Regions from separate parts of the Arthrobacter sp. zg-Y20 genome, predicted to be linked through region 1. Evidence: riboswitches for the same ligand, from Rfam matches in the RefSeq annotation. Region 1 holds a riboswitch; the other holds the start of a gene.
What was found. Region 1 has a riboswitch for thiamine pyrophosphate ahead of thiM (hydroxyethylthiazole kinase). Riboswitches for the same ligand answer to the same signal wherever they lie in the genome.

Region 2: another riboswitch for thiamine pyrophosphate. It lies ahead of QNO06_RS14595 (ECF transporter S component); the one in region 1 lies ahead of thiM (hydroxyethylthiazole kinase).

What each region holds. Positions count from the first base shown of each region.
Region 1 is NZ_CP126241.1:3,313,538-3,320,648, reverse strand. Features, by position in the region: gene QNO06_RS15980 (metal-sensitive transcriptional regulator) at 1-221, shown strand, start outside; gene QNO06_RS15975 (MBL fold metallo-hydrolase) at 292-1,689, opposite strand; gene QNO06_RS15970 (DUF8730 family Cys-rich protein) at 1,862-2,050, shown strand; gene QNO06_RS15965 (GNAT family N-acetyltransferase) at 2,099-2,659, shown strand; gene thiD (bifunctional hydroxymethylpyrimidine kinase/phosphomethylpyrimidine kinase) at 2,656-3,525, opposite strand; gene thiE (thiamine phosphate synthase) at 3,513-4,199, opposite strand; gene thiM (hydroxyethylthiazole kinase) at 4,196-5,017, opposite strand; TPP riboswitch at 5,009-5,098, opposite strand; gene QNO06_RS15950 (saccharopine dehydrogenase family protein) at 5,143-6,264, opposite strand; gene QNO06_RS15945 (VOC family protein) at 6,261-6,671, opposite strand; gene QNO06_RS15940 (serine hydrolase domain-containing protein) at 6,752-7,111, shown strand, end outside.
Region 2 is NZ_CP126241.1:3,051,266-3,058,376, reverse strand. Features, by position in the region: gene QNO06_RS14630 (Na+/H+ antiporter subunit A) at 1-1,265, shown strand, start outside; gene QNO06_RS14625 (Na(+)/H(+) antiporter subunit C) at 1,262-1,747, shown strand; gene QNO06_RS14620 (Na+/H+ antiporter subunit D) at 1,744-3,357, shown strand; gene QNO06_RS14615 (Na+/H+ antiporter subunit E) at 3,354-3,950, shown strand; gene QNO06_RS14610 (MrpF/PhaF family protein) at 3,947-4,207, shown strand; partial or broken gene mnhG (monovalent cation/H(+) antiporter subunit G) at 4,212-4,553, shown strand; gene QNO06_RS14600 (DUF4235 domain-containing protein) at 4,783-5,046, opposite strand; TPP riboswitch at 5,141-5,273, shown strand; gene QNO06_RS14595 (ECF transporter S component) at 5,372-5,995, shown strand; gene QNO06_RS14590 (ABC transporter ATP-binding protein) at 6,049-7,111, shown strand, end outside.

The DNA.
Region 1 (7,111 bases):
ACAGGCTCAAGCGGGCACAGGGCCAGCTGGCTGCAGTGACCCGGATGCTGGAGGAGGGCCGGGACTGCAAGGACATCGTCACGCAGCTCGCCGCCGTCTCGAAGGCCCTGGACAAGGCAGGGTTCGCGATCATCGCGTCCGGCCTGGAACAGTGCCTGACCAATGAGGACGGATCCATGGACAAGAAGGACCTGGAAAAGCTCTTCCTGTCCCTGGCCTAATCCGGTGTGAAGGGGATGCTCCGCGATGCGGGGCACCCCCCTTTTTGCGTGTGTTGCCTGCAGGCGGCGGTTAGGCCTCCTGGGCGTCCTTCCACTGCTTCCAGCCGGCGTAGCTGCCCTCGAGCTCGACGACGTCGAACCCTGCGCGGCGCAGCGTGCTGGCGGCCACCGAGTTGCGTACACCGCTCTGGCAGTACGTCACGATGCTGGCCCCGGCCGGCAGCTGGTCCTGGTTCCACAGGACCCGCCCGGCGCTGAGCTGGCTGGAGCCGGGGATGTGGCCGTCAATGTGTTCGGTTTTGTTGCGTACATCCAGTACCAGTGCGGCGTCGAAGCCGGCCAGGTCTTCCGGAAGGATGCGCTGCGGGTTGTAGGAGGGCAGGCCTTCGAGGCTGGTGGTGTAGCCGGCTACCTTGTCGATGCCCACACGGACCAGGTGGTCCCACATTTCGCGGGCGGCTGCGGCGTCAGCGGCGAGGAGGACCAGCGGGCGGCTGTCCGTTTCCGGGTCCACGGCCCAGGCGCCGAAGCTGGCGGTCTTGTTGCCTGCAGGGATGTTGACGGAACCGGCCACGGTTCCCGCATGCACGGCGGTGTGGGGGCGGGTGTCCACAAAGGTGATCCCGTCCTCCTCGAGGCCGCGCGCGACGTCGTCGGCCGTGAGTTCTTCCAGCTCGGGACGTTCGCCCATGACGGCAGGGCCCTGCCGGTTTTCACGCTTCATCCGGCCGAAGTAGGCGTGGGCATCCGGCTGGCCGTTGAGCAGGTCATCCACGAAGCCCTGCTCATCATTGGCTGCCAGGTACGGCCCCCACCAGGAGTAGAGCCGCTCGTAGCCCACGGTCGTGGAGGGCAGGGCGCCCAGGGCCTTGCCGCAGGCGCTGCCGGAGCCGTGCCCCGGGTAAACGGCGATGTGGTCCGGGAGGGTGAGGAACTTCTGCTGCAGGCTGCGGAAGATCTGCCGAGCGCCCTCGAAGCGGGTGTCCACTCCGGCGGCGGCTTCATCCAGCAGGTCCGGCCGGCCGAGGTCGCCGGAGAACACGAAGTCGCCGGAAAGCAGGTAACCGGGGTCCTTGCTGAAGGCGCCGTCGGTGACCAGGAAGGAAAGGTGCTCCGGTGTGTGGCCGGGGGTGTGGACGGCCTTGAGGGTGATGTTGCCCAGGGCCACGGTGTCGCCGTCGTGCAGGCGGTGGGCCTCGAAGCGGTACTGCCAGTGGGTGCCGCCTTCGCCGGAAACATACATCTCGGCGCCGGTGGCGGCGGCCAGTTCGCGGGTGCCGGAGAGGTAATCGGCGTGAATGTGGGTTTCCGTCACTGCAACAATGCGCATGCCGTTGGCGGCGGCTAGTTCCAGATAGGGGCTGATGTCCCGGCGGGCGTCCACCACCACTGCCTCGCCCTTGCGCTGGCACCCGATGAAGTAGCTGGCCTGGGCCAGATCCTCGTCGTAGATGCGTTCGAGCAGCATGTTGTCTCCTTTGTGTTGCGGTTAGACACCCCCGGGGGTATCCGATCTGCTTCAACCGTAATACCCCTGGGGGTATGGTGCCAAACCCGGGCGCCTCAGTTTTGCATACCCCTAGGGGTATCTGTCAGGATGATGGAACAAGTGCTTTAGCAAGTCGAAGAAGGAGTTCAAAATGTGCCGAGCAGTCAGCTGCCGCAAGTGCGGCAAGACCACCTGGGCCGGATGCGGCAACCACGTGGACCAGGTCATGAACAATGTCCCCAAGGCGGACCGCTGCACGTGCAGCACCAATGCCGCGACGGCCGTGGGCGCCCAGGCGGGCGGATCGAGCTGGCTCGGAAAGCTGTTCGGCCGCAAGTAAACGCACCAATACCGGGAATGCCGGCGCCGGGCGTGGCAAGCTATGCCCATGGAATCCAGCACCGGCATCCCGCCCTGGCCCTCGACCGACCCGCAGTACGGCAATGTGCGCCTGCGGGCTTTCCGCGATGAGGACGCCCCAATGGTGATGGAGATGGCCCGGGACGAGTACTTTCCCACCGTCGGCAGCCTGCCCGCCAACGCGGACCACGAGCAGGCGCTGGAGTGGCTGGAGCGGCAGCGGCAGCTCCACGACAAAGGATCGGGTTTCTCCTTCGCCATCACCGACGCGGAGACGGACACGGTAGTGGGACAGGTCGGCCTGTGGGGCTGGGAACTGCCGCACGGCCGCACGCAGGCGGGCTACGGAATCATCCCCGCTGCCCGCCGCCGCGGCTACGCCGGAAACGCCCTGCGCGCGGTGGCGGAGTTCGCCTGGTCCATTCCCGAAGTGCAGCGCATGGAGCTGTACATCGAGCCGTGGAACGCCGCTTCCATCCGCACCGCCGAATCCGCCGGTTTTGAGCGTGAAGGCCTGCTGCGCAGCTACATGGTGATCGCCGGGCAGCGCCGGGACCTGCTGGTTTTCTCCTCGCTCAGACAGCCTTAGGCTACGGAGTGGCTGCCGTCGCCCGGCATGTCCGCCAGGCCGTGGGCCCACACCCCGTGGAAGTGATTGACGGGTCCATGGCCGGTCCCGACGTCCAGCTCATCAGCGGTTTCCAAGGCCTCCTGCAGCCAGGCCTTGGCCGCCTGCAGCGCCACTTCCCAATTCCCGGACCGCGCATACAGTGTGGCGAGTGCGGAGGACAGCGAGCAGCCGGTGCCGTGCGTGTTCACGGTGTCCACTCGGGCCGAGCTCACCTCGGCGGTGCGTACCGCGCCGTCGCCGCCGATGCTGACCAGCGCATCCGGGGCCGCCGGGCCGGCAAGGTGACCGCCCTTCACCAGCACCGCCACCCCGTGGGCCCGCGCCAGGCGGACGCCCTGGCCCAGCGCCTCGTCCCAGCTGCCGGCGCAGGCGTCCCCCACCAGTACCGCGAGTTCGGGAAGGTTGGGGGTCACCAGATGCACCCCGCCCAGCAGCCGCCGCATGGCATCCTCGGCATCGGCGTTCAGCAGCCGGTCACCGCTTGTGGCAATCATGACCGGATCCAGCACCACGGCGGGCGGACGGACGGCAGTCAACCATTCAGAGACGGCCTCAATAGTTTCCACAGTGCCCAGCATGCCGATCTTCACGGCGTCAATAACGACGTCGTCGCTGACGGCGGTGAGCTGCTCGCGGAGGAACGCCACCGGAGGCGTGTGCACCGAGCGCACGCCAACGGTGTTCTGCGCCACGAGGGCGGTGATTACGGCCATACCGTAGCCACCGGTGGCCGCAATGGATTTCAGGTCGGCCTGAATGCCGGCTCCGCCCGTGGGATCGGTGCCGGCAATGCTCAGCACCCGGGGGACTTTCACCGGTTCCATGCCGCCACCAGTTCCTCTGCCGCCCTGCGGGGATCAACAGCAGCGCAGACAGCTGAAACCACGGCAATTCCGGAAGCGCCGGCGGCGCGCAGCGCAACGACGTCGGCGGGCTGGATCCCACCGATCGCAACGCACGGCAGCGGCGAGGAGGCAGCGAAGGATTGGAAACCGCTTATTCCCAACGGTTCGGGGTGGTCCGGTTTGGTGCTGGTGGGCCGGATGACGCCGGCACCCAGGTAGTCCACGGTCCCGGCGGGGAGCGCGCCAACGGCAGCCAGATGCCGCTCCGTGTTGGCGGTCAGCCCGACAACGGCGTCCGGTCCCACCAGCCGCCGCACCGCGCCGGCGGGCAGGTCGCTTTGGCCAACGTGCACCCCGTGCACTTCGGCGCCCGCGGTCCGGGCAGCCAGGTAAATGTCCACCCGGTCATCAACCAGTACCAGGGCGCGGTCCCCGATGGCTGAAGCCACGGCCAACACCAGCTGGTAAAAGTCGGCAGCGGAAGCCTGCTTTTCCCGGACCTGCACCGTCCGGATGCCGCCGGCCACGGCGGCCCGCACGGTTTCGGTCACGCCCCGGGCCCCGCACAAGAGGGTGTCGGTAACGAGGTAGATGCCGGTGTTCCGCGCACCTTCGCGGAGGCGGCCGGAGTCCGGGAAAGATGCAGTGTTCACGCGGCGGCCAGCCGTTCGGCTACGAGCTCCGCATCCAGGTGCCAGAGGGCGTCGAGGAAGATCGGAGCGAAGCTGCCCGGGCCGGACGCGGAGGCTGCGGCATGCTCGGCCGCCACGGTATAGGCCGCAGTGGCGGCGGCCGCCGCCACCAGCCCGCCGCCGTCGGGCCCGGCGTCGCCGGCAACCGCAAGGAACGCCGCGGTAACCGCGCCAAGGGCGCAACCGCCGCCGGTGACCTTAGTGAGCAGGGAGGTCCCGTTGCTCAGCCGCAAGGTGTCCGTGCCGTCAGTGATGACATCGGTGGCGCCGGAGACGGCCACGATGCAGCCGTACTTGGCTGCAAGCAGGGACGCGGCAGGCAGGGCGTCCTCGGGGTTATCGGTGGCGTCAACACCGCGACCGCCCGAGCCGAGCCCGGCGAGGGCCATTATCTCCGAGGCATTGGCGCGGACGGCGGTGGGGCGCAGGGCCAGCAGTTCCGAGGCCAGGGCGGTGCGGACCGGAAGGCTGCCCACGGCCACCGGGTCAAGCACCCAAGGCGTTCCGGCGGCATTGGCTGCTTCGGCGGCTTCGAGCATGGCTGTGCGCTGGTCGGCATGCGGAGTGCCAAGATTGATCAGCACGGCGGAAGCAACCCGGGCAAACGGGCCCGCCTCGCCGGGGATATCCGTCATGGCCGGGGCGGCGCCGAGTGCCAGCAGCACGTTGGCAGTGAAGTTGGTGACCACGGCGTTGGTCAGGCATTGCACGAGCGGCGGTTCGGCGCGCAGGCGCGACAGATGGTTGGAAACGGTTAACGGTGTCAGGCGAATAGTCATCCGCGACATCCCTTCGCTAGTTCTAACTAGATCAGGTTCAACGGGTTTCATCTCAGCCTTACGGCACCCCGTGTCACTGGAACCGACTCTACGAGCACGGCTGGGGAAAGGCAAAGGGGCGGTGCCTATGCCCGGCGGCCCTCCACCGGCACCAGACCCAGGCCGGCGCAGCCGCTGGCCAGATCCTCGAGGCCGAAGGCGCTGAGGGGACTGGCCACACCCGGGTCCAGGTCCTGCCGGTCGCGCAGCTGCTCCGCTCCCCAAGCGATCAGCTCACCGGTCAACGTGTAGACATTGGGCCCGGTGAGCTGCACGGCCGAGAGCAGGCTTCCGTCCCTCCCAGTCACGGCGGCCACCACCTGTGTACGGGTTTTTGCGCGCCGGGCGCTGTCCGGTCCGCCGGGTTTCCCGATCAGGGGAGCGGACAGGTTCTCCAGCAGGCGGCGGCCCCGGGCCGACTTTCCGATCGCATGGCTGGCTGCGGATGCCAGGCTGATTGCCCGGCTGAGGGAAGGGAACCAGCCGTTGTACACCGACACGCTATCCAGCTGGGGGAAGGCATCGGGTAGGAACAGGACTTCCGTTCCGGGAACCAGGAAGCCCGCTTTGTGTCCCCGGCGGGAACCGCTCACCGGGAAAACATGGACATCTGCTGCCACCCGTTCTTCCACCAGATGCCCGTCCCTCAACCGCACTGCGGGCAGGAACAAGCCGTCGCGCATGGTGGTCCGGGTACCCTGGCTGAGCCCTGGACTCAGCGCGCCCGCGGTGAAGTATCCGACGTCGAGCCTCCGTCCGGCTTCTCCGGCCTGCTGCGCCGCCAGGGCGCCGGCCAGGATGCCCGGTACGTAGTCATATCCGAACGCAGGCAACAGCACGGCGCCGGTTTCCTCTGCCTGCCGTCCGAACCGCTCCTGCAGGGTGCGGACAAACCCCACCTCGCCGGTGGTGTCGATGTAGCGCGCACCGGCCTGCACGGCAGCTTCCGCCACCCCCAGGCCGAACCGTTCAAAGGGCCCCACGGTGGTGATCAGCACGTCGCCGGGATTCAGCAGCCGCCGGATACTGCCGGTATCGCCGGCATCTGCGGCAGTGAACTCCAACCCGCCGTGGTCCCGCGCCAGGGAAGACAGTGCGGCGGTATTGCGTCCGGCGAGGACGGGACGCACGCCGCGCCGGATCAGCGCGTCCAACACCAGGGTGCCGGTATATCCGCTGGCACCGAGAAGGACGAGGCGGCCGCTCACTTCTGGTCCTGTGCCTTCGGTTCGTAGCCGATCAGCCAGTGCAGTCCGTATCGGTCAATGACCTGACCGTCCGAAGCGCCCCACGGCTTGGGGCCAAGCGGGTCCACGATCCGGCCGTCGGCCGCAAGCCGGCTAAACCAGCTATGCAGGAGTTCCGGTTCGCCGGTCCCGAGCAGGGAGAGCATGACCCCCTCCATCCGGACGTTCTGTTCCGGCCCGTCGGTATCTGCTCCGGCCAGGGCGACAGGGCCATCCAGGACTCCGTGCGCAACCGCGTCCGGCGCGCCGCCGCTGCCGAAGTCCCGGTTCGTATGCAGCGATAGCTCACCGCCGAACACTCCGGCATAAAAGGTGAGGGCTTTGCGCGCAGTGCCCGGAAACAGGACGTAAACCATGGGTGCCGTCATGCGGCACAGCATACGCTGCCGATACCGCTGCGGGGACCGTGGCCGTTGACTCCCCGGCATGGCCAGCGGACAGTGGACCCATGCCAGGCATCGGTGCACCGCTGTGGGACAAACTGTCCGAGACCGTTGAATCCGGCTGGTGCCCGGGGCTGGTGGCGGGTATCCGGCTTAACGGGCAGACAGAGATCTTCGCGACCGGTTCGCTGGGTGTTGGGCGGTCCGCGCCAATGGGCGAGGACACCCCGTTCCGCATTTCCTCATTGAGCAAGCTGCTGGGCGGCGCCCTGGCCCTGAGCCTGCTCGCAGACGGCACCCTGGAACTGGATGAGGACGTGTCCCGCATGTTCCCCGTGCTGGGGCACCTGCGCGTGCTCGCCACACCCGATGCGCCACTGTCCGTCTCGGTCCCCGCCCGCGGGCCGATCACCCTGCGTCACCTG
Region 2 (7,111 bases), 260 kb from region 1:
TCCTCCGCTCCGCGCCCATGCCCGAGAGCTTCCGCTGGTTCGACAACCCGCTGCAGGCCGTGATTGGTGCTGCCGTCATCATCGGTGCGGTAGCCGCAGCGCGCGCCAGCAAGCGTTTCCTGGCGGTGCTGATGGTGTCGGTGAGCGGCTACGGCATTGCCCTTATTTTCGCCCTCCAGGGGGCCCCGGACCTGGCGCTGACCCAGATGCTGGTGGAGACAATTGTGCTGGTGGCCTTTGTGCTGGCCCTGCGGTCCCTGCCGGCCCGGCTGTGGAAGCGCGAGCCCAAACGGCACCGTTTCCTGCGGGCCCTGCTGGGCATTGCGTTCGGTGCCTCCATGATTGTCTTCGCGATGTCAGCCATGGCGTCGCGGGTGGCCACCCCCATCTCCCTGGATTTCCCGCAGCTGGCGTACGAGGGCGGCGGCGGATCCAATATTGTCAACGTGACCCTCGTGGATATCCGTGCCTGGGACACCTTCGGCGAGATTTCCGTCCTGGCCATCGCCGCCACCGGTCTGGCGTCCCTGATTTTCGTCCGCGGACGCGGCGATAAGCGCCGCCGCGCCGAGGGCGTGGCCTCCGGTTCCGTGGACCGCGGCCGGGAGCAGTTCGCCTCCACCGGGCGCCGGCAGGCAACCTTGGCCCTGGCCCGCAAATTCTCCAGCGTGGGACGGGATGCCTGGCTGGTGGCCGGCCGGACACTGGCCCCGGAACGCCGCTCCATCATCTTCGAGGTGATTACCCGGCTGCTGTTCCACTCGGTCATCCTCTTCTCGGTCTACCTCCTGATAGCAGGCCACAACGCCCCCGGCGGCGGCTTCGCCGGCGGGCTCATGGCCGGGCTGGCGCTGACCATCCGGTACCTCGCCGGCGGACGGTTCGAGTTGGCCGAGGCGAGCCCCGTGAGCGCCGGAGCCCTGCTGGGCGGAGGCCTGGGCCTGGCGGCCCTGTCCGCTGCCGCGCCCCTGTTCTTCGGCGGGCAAGTCCTGCAGAGCGCCATCCTCAAGTTCTCCTGGCCGGTGTTTGGGGAGGTCAAGTTCGTCACCTCCACGATTTTCGACATAGGCGTGTACCTGGTGGTGGTGGGCCTGGTGCTTGATGTCCTCCGCAGCCTGGGTTCGGAAATCGATGAACGCAGCGAGGGCGACGACGGCGAAGACGAAGACATAGTGGAGGAACCGCAGATCATTGACCTTGGCCAGCGGCTCGACGGTGTTCCCGGCACGGGATCCCGGCCCGAAGAGGAAGAGGTGGCCCGGTGACCGTGAATATAACCCTTCTCCTGGTGATGGGTGCCCTGTACGCCTGCGGCATCTACCTGCTGCTTGAACGGAGCCTGACCCGGGTGGTGCTTGGCCTGGCCATGCTGACCAATGCAACGAACATCCTGCTGCTGGCAACCGGCGGCCCGGCAGGGTTGGCTCCCATGTTCAACAAGGACCTGGCCGCAGATGCCTACAACGACCCGCTGCCGCAGGCGTTCATCCTCACCTCGATTGTCATTTCGTTCTCCGTGACGGCCTTTATGCTCGGGATCATTTACCGGTCCTGGGTACTGGGCCGCCAGGACGAGGTCCAGGACGACATTGAGGACCGCCGCGTCGCCAGCCAGAGCAGCTTCGACGCGGAAGACGACGCCGATGTACCGGAGGACACCACGGAATTCACCCCGCCCGAAGAAGCCGAAGAGGCTCCCGGGTCCCAACGCGGCAACGCAGAGAAGGACCCGGAGGTGAACCGATGACTACAGCAAGCCTCGCGCCCCTGGCCGTCGTGCTGCCGCTCCTCGGCGCGGCCCTGGCCTTCATCCTGATCCGGCACCAGCGTTCCCAGCGGGTGGTCAGCGTCAGCATCCTGTCCGTGACGCTGGCACTGGAAGTGATTCTGCTGCTCTCGGTCTGGAACACCGGTGCCGTGGCGGTTAACCTCGGCGGCTGGCTGCCGCCGTTCGGAATCACGATGGTGGTGGACCAGTTCTCCGCCCTGATGCTGGTGGTCTCCTCGGCCATCAGCCTCGCCGTGCTCATTTACGCCGCCGGCCAGGGTATGGCCGACGGCGATGAAGACGGCCCTATTTCGATCTTCCACCCGACCTACCTGATCCTGGTGGCCGGCGTCTCCAACGCCTTCCTGGCCGGGGACCTGTTCAACCTCTATGTAGGTTTCGAGATCCTGCTGACGGCCAGCTATGTGCTGATGACCCTGGGCGGCACCACGCCGCGAATCCGGGCCGGAGTCACCTACGTGGTGGTCAGCGTGGTGTCCTCGCTGCTGTTCCTGATTGCCATTGCCATGATCTACGCGGCCACCGGCACGGTGAACATGGCGGATCTGGCCTTGAAGCTGGGGGAGCTGGATCCGGCGACGCAGCTGATGCTGCACCTGATGCTGCTGGTGGCGTTCGGCATCAAGGCCGCCGTCTTCCCGCTGTCCTTCTGGCTGCCCGACTCCTATCCCACCGCCCCGGCACCGGTGACGGCCGTGTTCGCCGGCCTGTTGACCAAGGTGGGCGTCTACGCCATGGTGCGGACAGAGACCCTGCTGTTCCCGGGAGACCGGATAAATACGCTGCTGATGGTGGTGGCCGGGCTGACCATGCTCGTGGGTATCCTCGGTGCCCTGGCCCAGACGGACATCAAACGTATGCTCTCCTTCACCCTGGTCAGCCACATCGGCTACATGGTGTTCGGCCTGGCAGTCGCATCCGTGGTCGGCATCGGCTCCGCTGTGTTCTACGTGGTGCACCACATCACCGTGCAGACCTCGCTGTTCCTGGTCACGGGCCTGATTGAACGCCGGGGCGGGACGGCCAACATGGACCGCCTCGGCGGGCTGGCGAAGCTCTCCCCGCTGCTCGCCGTGCTGTATTTCATCCCGGCAATCAACCTGGCCGGCATTCCGCCGTTCTCCGGGTTCCTGGGGAAGCTGGGCCTGATGCAGGCCGGCGTCGAGCTGGGCACCCCGCTGGCCTACGTCCTGGTAGCCGCGAGCGCCGCCACCAGCCTGCTGACGCTGCTGGTGATGGCCCGGGTATGGAACCGCGCCTTCTGGCGGACCCCGGAAGACGCCGTCCATCCGGATCCGATCCTGCTGGCCGTCGGGCCGGACGGTGCCAGCCTGCGCAAGTCGCAGGACGTCAGCGAACACACCACGGGCCGGTTCGCCCACCGGGACTCGGTGGACCTGCTGCCGCGCACCATGGTCTATCCCACCGTGGGCCTGGTTGCCCTGGGCGTCAGCCTGACCGTGCTCGCCGGGCCGCTGTTCTCGCTCAGCGACGGTGCCGCCCGGGACCTGCTGGAACGTACTCCGTACATCGAAGCGGTACTCGGGGAAGGAGCGGCTGACCAATGACGAAGGAAGCGCGCATGCGCAACCGCGCCCGTATCCCGCTGCTGCAGGAACTGCCGCTGCTGATCTGGCTGGTGTTCCTGTGGGGTGCCCTCTGGCAGGATTTCAGTGCCGGCAACCTGCTCTTCGGCACGGTGATCGCGTTTATCGTGGCGAATATCTTTTACCTGCCGCCGGTGGAGCTCAGCGGCCGGTTCAACCTGTTCTACGGCCTCGTCTTTGCCGGCCGGTTCTTCTACAAACTGGTGCAGGCCAGTTTCCATGTGCTCTGGCTGGCGGTTGTCCGCGGCCCGCGGATCCGCAACGGCGTGATCGGGGTGAAGCTGCGCAGCCGGTCGGACCTGCTGGTCACGGCCACGGGCCACGCACTGTCCCTGATTCCCGGCTCGCTGATTGTCGACGTCGACCGTTCCACCTCCACCCTGTACCTGCACGCCCTGGACGTGTCCACGGCTGAGCAGGCGGAGAAGGTGCGCGCCGACGTCCTGCAGGCCGAGGCGTGGCTGATCCGGACCATGGGCACCAAAGAGGAACTGGCTGCCCTGCGCGCCGAGAGTGATGAAACCCGTCAGCGGAAGATTGGAGGCAAGGCATGATGAACGTTGCCGTGGTGGTGGTGAGCCTCATGCTGGCCGTGGCCGGCGCGGGGGCGATTTACCGGATTGCCCGCGGGCCGTCGATCCTGGACCGGGTGCTTGCCTCGGACGTGCTGCTGGCCATTGTGGGCGGCGCCCTGGCCGTGGACATGATCGTCTACCGCAACTTGGACTACTTGGCCTTGCTGGTCGCCATTTCCCTGGTCGGTTTCATCGGGTCGGTAACGGTTGCGCGCTTCGTGACGGACAGGCGGTAGGGCCATGGACGAAACCGTGTACGACGCGATTGTCGCTGTCCTGATGTTCGGCGGGGCACTGATGTCCCTGGCGGCGGCCATCGGCCTGATCCGCTTCCCCGACCTGCTCAGCCGCATGCACGCTGCGTCCAAGCCGCAGGTGCTCGGCTTGCTGCTTTTCCTGCTGGCCATGGCCGTGGAGTTCCGCAGCTGGAAACTGCTGCCGGTCCTGGCCGTCGCATGGATCTTTATGCTGCTGACGGCACCTGTTTCCGCGCACATGGTGGGCCGGGCCGGGTACCGCACCAAGCACCTGCGGCCGGAACTGCTCGTGATCGACGAACTGGACGACGTCGTCGAGCGCGCCCAGCGATTGCTCCAGGACGCTGAGGCGGAGGCGCTCGAGGACGAAAACGAGGACCCGCGCGTGGACGACGATCCCGGCGAGGAGGAACCGGCCTACACCGGGGAACTGGACGACGACGAACTGCTGGCCGGCCGCGAACGCGAGGCCGGGTTAAGCAGCGGCGCCCAGCACCCGGGAAAGAATCCCGAGGGCTGAGCGCCGCAGGCGGTGCTTGGGCCGGCAGGCCGGGTCAGACGACCTCAGGGGTCTTCTGGTAGCGCTGGATGGCCCGCTGCGTGCCGCGGGTGGTCAGGACCCGGATGACCGAGCTGACGGCGCCGGACACCACGGCGAAAGCCACGGCAGCGCGGAGGCTGTTTTCCAGGCTGCCCTCGGCGTCCTTGGGCGGCTCGTTGCCCGTGGCCTTGGTCCAGACGAAATCCAGTACCTTGGCGGCCACGATTCCGGACAGGATACTGGCTCCGGTTCCGAGCAGTTTGAGGATCAGGTTCATGGGTACTCCTAGCTTCGGGCGTTTTTCCTAACCCTACGGTATCCGTTCGGTACCCCTGCGGGGAGCGGGCACGCGTGTGTAGAGTGGTACCGCAAACACACGACAGGGGAGCGCCCCCTCCGCACGGCCTTCGGGCAGCGGAGACAAGGCGCTGAGAGTGCGGACATCCGCAGACCCTCGAACCTGATCCGGTTAGTACCGGCGAAGGGAGTCGAGAGCTCAGGGAATTCCCGCCACGTCACGGCACCCGCCGGGGCACGGCAGGAACGGCACCGGCATTGCCGGCGCGCCACTACCCTCCCCTCCTGCTATCAGGAGGATATTCATGAACCGCTTTACTTCTGCTGCGGCACCGTCCGCAGCCAAGCCCGCAGCGCCGGCACGCACATGGCGTGTGGTGGACATTGTTGTTGCGTCCGTAGTGGCCGTGGCCGTGGGCGTCATTTTCTGGGCCTGGTCCCTCGGCTACGCCGGGATCAGTGCGCTGACCGCCGCGTTCCCGCCGCTGGCCGGCCTCTATACCGGCGGCTGGCTTATTGCCGGTGTGCTGGGCGGGCTGATCATCCGCAAGCCGGCGGCCGCGATCTACTGCGAAGTGCTGGCCTCGGCCGTGTCCGGTGTGCTGGGCACCCAGTTCGGCCTATCCGTGCTGCTCTCCGGCTTCCTGCAGGGCCTCGGTGCCGAACTGGTGTTCCTGCTGTTCCTCTACCGCCGCTTCTCCCTGCCCGTGGCATTGCTGGCCGGGCTGGGTTCGGGCCTGTTCCTGGGACTGAGTGAAAACGTTCTGTACAACGTGGAGTGGGCAGCTCAGTGGAAGCTGTTGTATGTCCTGCTCACTGCCTTCTCCGGTGCGGTCCTGGCCGGCGGACTGTCCTGGCTGGCGGTCCGGGCATTGGCACGGACCGGCGCTCTGGCACCCTTCGCGTCCGGACGGACAGGCAAGGCATAGCGGTGCGGTTTTTGAACGCCCGCCGCCGGGCTCCCGGCGCGGCCGCACCCCGGGTGCTGCCTTCCGCCGTCGCGCGGCGCAGCAGTCCCGCCGCCGTTACCGCCCAAGGCTGGGGGTGGCGGCACGGGGGCAGGGCCGGTGCCGCAGTGTCCGGACTGGACCTGTCGGTAGCGCCGGGGGAGCGGGTGCTGCTGCTCGGGGCCTCCGGCGCCGGAAAATCCACACTCCTGCATTCCCTCGCGGGCGTGCTGGGACCGGATACCGGTGGGGAGGAACAGGGCAGGATCTCAGTGGACGGTGTCCATCCGGCGGATCCCGCAGCCCGCGGCCGGACCGGACTGGTGCTGCAGGATCCCGATGCGCAGACCGTGCTGTCCCGTGTGGGGGATGAAGTTGCCTTCGGCGCCGAGAACCTTGCGGTCCCGGCCGGGGAGATCTGGCCCCGGGTGCGGGCCGCACTGGCCGACGTCGGACTGGACGTGCCGCTGGAGAGTTCCACTTCCGCTCTCTCCGGCGGGCAGAAGCAGCGGCTGGCCCTGGCCTCCGTGATGGCGATGGAACCCGGACTGCTGCTGCTGGACGAACCCACCGCCAACCTGGACCCGGCGGGCGTGGCGGAAATCCGCGACGCCGTGGTGCGGGTGCTGGACCGCACCGACGCCACCGTCATTGTGGTGGAGCACCGCGTGGAGGTCTGGGCGGACGTGGTGGACCGCGTGGTGGTACTGGCTGCCGGCGGCGGCGTCCTGGCCGACGGATCACCGGAGCAGGTGCTGGGGGATCCGGTGCACCGGAAAACCCTGGCCGCAGCCGGGGTTTGGCTTCCGGGCGCCCGGCCGGAGATTCCCGGCGGTGCGTGGGCCCCGGCTGCCGGCGGGAACCGGCTGCTGGCGGCCCGCGGGCTGGCTGCCGCCCGGACGGGCCGCGGACCTGCCGTGGTCACCGGGGCGGACCTGGCGCTGGACGCCGGAACCGCCGTCGGCATTACCGGACCCAACGGTGCCGGCAAATCCACCCTCGCCCTGACCATGGGCGGCTTGCTGCGGCCGCGGGGCGGAACCATCGCCGCCGAACCGTTGCTGGCCGGCACCGCTGCGCCCGAACCGCACCGGTGGA